Linked DNA regions of Actinoallomurus bryophytorum. Each later gene encodes a partner of the first gene's protein in a complex. Links are inferred from orthologs where the notes say so. Each region holds a gene or a part of one and is shown on either strand. Other genes may lie near its edges.

What was found.
Region 2: the proteins of nusB (region 1) and rpsJ are in contact, whole or in part, in a solved structure (PDB 3D3B), measured with the Escherichia coli proteins. The link is inferred for Actinoallomurus bryophytorum from one-to-one orthologs.

The regions. Positions count from the first base shown.
Region 1 is NZ_VFOZ01000001.1:35,914-38,931, forward strand. The notes cover bases 314-3,015. They hold nusB (transcription antitermination factor NusB), read right to left. Parts: upstream 2,022-3,015; coding sequence 1,605-2,021; downstream 314-1,604. Other genes in these bases: FB559_RS00150 (methyltransferase domain-containing protein), read right to left, coding at 314-939; efp (elongation factor P), read right to left, coding at 2,024-2,581; FB559_RS00165 (M24 family metallopeptidase), read right to left, coding at 2,617-3,015. In the rest of the region: FB559_RS00145 (DNA polymerase IV), read right to left, coding at 1-140; more of FB559_RS00150, read right to left, coding at 193-313; more of FB559_RS00165, read right to left, coding at 3,016-3,018. UniProt on the Escherichia coli protein: Part of the processive rRNA transcription and antitermination complex (rrnTAC). The complex forms an RNA-chaperone ring around the RNA exit tunnel of RNA polymerase (RNAP).
Region 2 is NZ_VFOZ01000001.1:3,852,527-3,855,772, reverse strand. The notes cover bases 232-3,161. They hold rpsJ (30S ribosomal protein S10), read right to left. Parts: upstream 1,886-3,161; coding sequence 1,577-1,885; downstream 232-1,576. Other genes in these bases: tuf (elongation factor Tu), read right to left, coding at 2,038-3,161; rplC (50S ribosomal protein L3), read right to left, coding at 917-1,564; rplD (50S ribosomal protein L4), read right to left, coding at 275-916; rplW (50S ribosomal protein L23), read right to left, coding at 232-278. Outside these bases: more of rplW, read right to left, coding at 1-231; more of tuf, read right to left, coding at 3,162-3,231. UniProt on the Escherichia coli protein: Involved in the binding of tRNA to the ribosomes. Part of the processive rRNA transcription and antitermination complex (rrnTAC). The complex forms an RNA-chaperone ring around the RNA exit tunnel of RNA polymerase (RNAP).

The DNA.
Region 1 (3,018 bases):
CCGCGCAGCTCGGGGCGTTCGAGCAGCTCCACGCTCACGAAGAAGGCGTCCATGTCGACGTGCAGCACGCCACAGCCGGTGTCGTCGGCGGGCGGCCCCGGCTGCGGCCCCGGCCGGTGCAGCTGCTGTTTTCTGCTCATGCCGACCACCCGCGTGCTCGCGTCGTCGGCCGTTCTTTCATGGGGCGGATCGCTATCGCCGCCGCGCCAGGGCGTGGAGCTGGGTGGCGACGTCCTTGAGTACGGGGTGCATGGCGGCCGCCCGCTCCAGCGCGAGGAGCTCGTCCGCGGTGCCGCGGTCGCCGTCGATGAGGCCGCTCGGGACCAGGTCGGCGAAGACCCGCACCCCGTGCAGCTCGCCGACGCGGAGGCCGGAGTTCTCGATCAGCTCGGCGAGCATGCCGGAGGTGAACCGCCGGGGCATCGGGTCGTGCTCGCCCCAGCGGCCCTGGGCGCTGGACAGCAGCCGCCGGGCGTCGTCGAAGTGGCCGGCGAGCGCACGGTGCAGCACGGCCGCGACCTGGTTGGCCGCCAGGACGCTGACGGCGCCGCCCTGGCGTACGGTGCGGGCCACCGAGGACATCGCGGCGACCGGGTCGTCGACGTATTCGAGCACGCTGTGGCACAGCACCAGGTCCGCGCTGTCCGGGCCGACCACTCCGGGCAGGCCGTCGGCGTCGCCCTGCAGCGCACGGACTCGCACGCCGGCCTCGGCGGCCCGGCGTTCGAGCCCCGCCAGGGCGTCCGGGCTGGAGTCGACGACCGTCACGTTGTGCCCGAGCTCGGCGAGCGGCACGGCCAGCCCGCCGGTGCCACCGCCGGCGTCCAGGACGTCGAGCACGGCACGGCCGGACGCCTTGGCGCTCTCGTCGAGAACCTCGCGCAGGATCTCCCACACGACGAGGCCTCGGGACGGCCGGGGCCGGGGACGCTCGGTCACGGTGCCTCCCGCCGTACCGGACGGCGCGCGACCGCGAGCCGCCACGTCGGCACGGCCGTCCGCCGGGACTCCTGCCTCTTTCGCCTCACAGCTCCCAGCTTAGAGCCCGCACCGACAGGGCGCGCGCCGCGAGCGGAGCGCAGTCCTGTCCGCCGGGGCTCTTGAACGCCTACGGCCTGTCTCGGAACCGGCCTGTCTCGGAACCGGCCTGTCTCGGAACCGGCCCGTCTCGGAACCGGCCCGTCTCGGAACCGGCCCGTCTCGGAACCGGCCCGTCTCGGAACCGGCCTGTCTCGGAACCGGCCTGTCTCGGAACCGGCCTGTCTCGGAACCGGCCTGTCTCGGAACCGGCCTGTCTCGGAACCGGCCTGTCTCGGAACCGGCCCGTCTCGGAACCGGCCCGTCTCGGAACCGGCCCGTCTCGGAACCGGCCCGTCTCGGAACCGGCCCGTCTCGGAACCGGCCCGTCTCGGAACCGGCCCGTCTCGGAACCGGCCCGTCTCGGAACCGGCCCGTCTCGGAACCCGCCCGCCCGGGGGGCCATCCCACTCTCATTGTCCAGCCGGATCGGCAGCGCGGGGAAGGAGAACGGGGTTCTGTGGATAACCCCGTGCGGCGCCACCGAAGCGGCGCCACACGGCACCCGCACGACCTTGGGACAGACCTCAGAGCGACAGCGAGGGCTTCAGCTCGAGGAGGCGGGACAGCAGACCGTTGACGAACCGGGGCGACTCGTCGGTGGACAGCTCGGTGGCGAGGGCCACCGCCTCGCTGATCGCGACGCCGTCGGGTACCTCGTCCTCCCACAGGAGCTCGTAGGAGCCGAGCCGCAGGACGTTGCGGTCGACGATGGGCATGCGGTCGAGGGTCCAGCCGACCGAGTAGGTCGCGATCAGCTCGTCGATGCGGTCGCGGTGTTCTGCCACGCCCGTGACGAGCCGGTCCACGAACGCCTGCTCGGCGAGTGGCTGGCCGGCGTCCGAGGCGCGCCGTACCAGCACGTCGGCCGGTGGTTCGCGCCGGATCTCCGCTTCGTACAGGACCTCGAGGGCCCGTTTTCGCGCCTTGCTGCGTGCCGACACGGTCAGCCGCGGCCGAGATAGTCGCCCGAGCGAGTGTCGACCTTGATCTTCTCACCGGGGGTGATGAACAGCGGGACGTTGATCACGGCTCCGGTCTCGACCGTGGCCGGCTTGGTGCCGCCGGTCGAGCGGTCGCCCTGCAGGCCCGGCTCGGTCTCGGTCACCGCGAGCACGACGGCGGCCGGCAGCTCGATGTAGAGCGGGACGTCGTTGTTGAACGCGATCACCGCGTTCTGCTCGGGCAGCAGGAAGTTGGCCGCGTCGCCGACGGTGCCGCCGGGGATGTGCGGCTGGTCGTAGGTCTCGGTGTCCATGAAGACGAAGTCCTCGCCCTCGCGGTAGAGATACTGCATCTCCCGCTTGTCGACGCTCGCCACCTCGACCTTGGTGCCGGCGTTGAAGGTCTTGTCGACCACCTTGCCGGACAGGATGTTCTTGAGCTTGGTGCGGACGAACGCGCCGCCCTTGCCAGGCTTGACGTGCTGGAACTCCTGGACGGTCCAGAGCTGGCCGTCGATGTTCAGCGTCATGCCGTTCTTGAGGTCGTTCGTCGTCGCCACTGCGTCTGTTCTCCTGCGTAGGCGGCCTGCCCCGTCTAGATGACGAGCAGTTCCTTGGTCGTCTTGGTGAGCAGCTCCACGCCGTCCGTACGGACGACCAGAGTGTCCTCGATGCGGACCCCGCCGCGGCCCGCGATGTAGACGCCGGGCTCGACGGTGATCGGAACTCGATCCGTCAGTTTACCGGTCTTGTCGTACCCCAGGAGCGGTGCCTCGTGGATCTCGAGGCCGACGCCGTGCCCGAGCCCGTGGGGGAACTCATCGGCGTGCCCCGCGGCGTCGATGACGTCGCGGGCCGCGGCGTCGACGTCCTTCGTGGCGGCCTCCGGGCATGCCGCCTCGACGCCCGCGCGCTGCGCGGCCGCGACCAGGTCATAGATCTCCCGCAGCGCGTCCGAGGCGGGCCCCACCGCGACCGTACGGGTCATGTCGGCGTG
Region 2 (3,246 bases), 3.8 Mb from region 1 along the record:
TCGATCCGCTCACCCTCGGCCAGGCTCACGATGGCCCGCTTGGTGTCCTTGCGCTTGCCATAACCGAACCGGGTGCGCTTGCGCTTACCCGACCGGTTGAGCGTGTTCACGCCGGTCACCTTGACCCCGAAGACGGACTCAACGGCCTGCCTGATCTGGGTCTTGTTGGCGTCCGGGCGAACCTCGAACGTGTATTTGTTCTCGTCCAGCAGTCCGTAGCTCTTCTCAGAGATGACGGGTGCGATGAGAACGTCGCGCGGGTCGGTGATCCTGCTCACTTGGCCTTCTCCTTCCCACCGACGTGGTCGACGCTGTGTTGACCCAGCGCCTTGGCGAGAAAGGCCCGGTACGACTGCTCGGTGAAGACGATCTCGTCATTACAGAGCACGTCGTACGTGTTGAGCTGGTCGGCCATCAGCACGTGCACCTCGGCGACGTTGCGGATGCTCAGCCAGCTCACGCTGTCCTCACGGTCGAGGACCAACAGGATCTTCTCGGCCTCGCTGATCGAGCGCAGCGCGGTGACCGCGTCCTTGGTCTTGGGCGTGTCGCCCTCGACCAGGGCCGACATCACGTGCACGCGGCCGTGACGAGCCCGGTCCGACAGGGCACCGCGAAGCGCGGCGGCCTTCATCTTCTTGGGCGTCTTCTGCACGTACGAGCGCGGCTGCGGGCCGTGGACGATGCCACCGCCGGCGAACTGCGGGGCGCGCGTCGAACCCTGACGGGCCCGGCCGGTGCCCTTCTGCCGATACGGCTTCTTGCCACCGCCGGAGACCTCGCCGCGGGTCTTGGTCTTGTGCGTGCCCTGCCGCGCCGCGGCGAGCTGCGCCACGACGACCTGGTGGATCAACGGCACGTTGACCTTGGCGTCGAAGATCTCCGGGGCGAGCTCGATCTCGAGCTTGCTGGTCACTTACTTCGCCCCCTTCGCGGCGCTGCGCACCAGGATCAGGCCGCCGTTCGGGCCGGGAACCGCGCCCTTGATCAGGAGCAGTCCCTTGTCGGCGTCGATGGCGTGCACGGTGAGGTTCTGCACGGTCGTCCGCGTGTTGCCGTAGCGGCCGGCCATGCGCAGGCCCTTGAACACGCGACCCGGCGTCGCGCAGCCACCGATCGAACCGGGTGAGCGGTGCTTGCGCTGGGTGCCGTGAGAGGCGCTGAGGCCCTTGAAGCCGTGGCGCTTCATGACACCCGCGGTGCCCTTGCCCTTGCTGCGGCCGGTGACGTCGATCCGCTGCCCGGCCTCGAAGACCTCAACAGTGATCTCCTGGCCGAGCTCGTACTCGGTGGCGTCCTCGGTGCGCAGCTCGACGACGTGACGGCGCGGCGTGACGCCGGCCTTGTCGAAGTGCCCGGTAAGAGGCTTGTTGACCTTGCGGGGGTCGATCTGGCCGTAGCCGAGCTGGACGGCGGAGTAGCCGTCGGTGTCCGGCGTACGCACTCGGGTGACGACGCACGGCCCAGCTTGGACGACGGTTACCGGAACGATCCGGCCCTCATCGTCGAAGACCTGGGTCATACCGAGCTTCTCGCCCAGAACGCCCTTTCTCTGCTTGCTCATCTCTGGATGCCCTTAGAGCTTGATCTCGATGTCGACACCGGCCGGAAGATCGAGCCGCATGAGCGAGTCGACCGTCTTGGGCGTCGGATCGATGATGTCGATCAGGCGCTTGTGCGTACGCATCTCGAAGTGCTCGCGGCTGTCCTTGTACTTGTGCGGCGAGCGGATGACGCAGTACACGTTCTTCTCGGTCGGCAGCGGCACCGGGCCGGCGACCTTGGCGCCAGTGCGCGTCACCGTCTCGACGATCTTTCGCGCCGAAGTGTCGATGACCTCGTGGTCGTAGGCCTTGAGCCGAATGCGGATCTTCTGTCCCGCCATTGTGGCCTCGGTGTCCTTTGCTTCCTAGGTGCCGCTGGATTACACCCCGCGTGAGCCGCTCTCGCGTCTCCCGCGAAGATCCCGTTAAGTCGGGAGTCGTGGTGCGGCGGCCGGGCCCGTTTCCGGGAGCTCCGACCGCCGCGCCGCGGGTACTACTTGATGATCTTGGTCACTCGGCCGGCGCCGACGGTGCGGCCACCCTCGCGGATCGCGAACCGGAGGCTGTCCTCCATCGCGATGGGCTGGATGAGCTCGACACGCATCTCGGTGTTGTCGCCCGGCATGACCATCTCGGTGCCCTCAGGCAGGTGGACGACGCCCGTCACGTCCGTGGTGCGGAAGTAGAACTGCGGGCGGTAGTTGTTGAAGAACGGCGTGTGCCGGCCGCCCTCGTCCTTGGACAGGATGTAGACCTGAGCCTCGAACTCGGTGTGCGGGGTGTTGGTGCCCGGCTTGATGACACACTGACCACGCTCGACGTCCTCGCGCTTGATGCCACGCAGGAGCAGGCCGACGTTGTCGCCCGCCTGGCCCTGGTCGAGCAGCTTGCGGAACATCTCGACACCGGTGACGGTGGTCGTGGTGGCCTTCTCCTGGATGCCGATGATGTCGACGGTCTCGTTGACGTTGACGACACCACGCTCGATGCGGCCGGTGACGACCGTGCCGCGACCGGTGATCGAGAAGACGTCCTCGATCGGCATCAGGAACGGCCTGTCGGTCTCACGAACCGGCTCCGGGACGTTCTCGTCACAGGCGTCCATGAGCTCGACGATCTTCGAGCCCCACTCGGCGTCGCCCTCAAGGGCCTTGAGCGCGGAGACGCGGACCACGGGGACGTCATCGCCCGGGAACTCGTACTCCGACAGCAGCTCGCGGACCTCGAGCTCGACGAGCTCGAGGATCTCCTCGTCGTCGACCATGTCGGCCTTGTTGAGCGCCACGACGATGTACGGGACACCGACCTGGCGGGCCAGGAGCACGTGCTCCTTGGTCTGCGGCATCGGGCCGTCCGTCGCCGCCACGACCAGGATCGCACCGTCCATCTGGGCAGCGCCGGTGATCATGTTCTTGATGTAGTCGGCGTGACCCGGGCAGTCGACGTGGGCGTAGTGACGCTTCTCGGTCTGGTACTCGACGTGAGCGATCGAGATCGTGATACCCCGCTCGCGCTCCTCCGGTGCCTTGTCGATCTCATCGAAGGGCGTGAAGGGGTTCAGGTCAGGGTGCTTGTCGTGGAGCACCTTGGTAATCGCCGCGGTAAGGGTGGTCTTCCCGTGGTCGATGTGCCCAATGGTGCCGATGTTTACGTGCGGCTTCGTCCGCTCGAACTTGGCCTTGGCCACTGGTGTCTCCTTGAA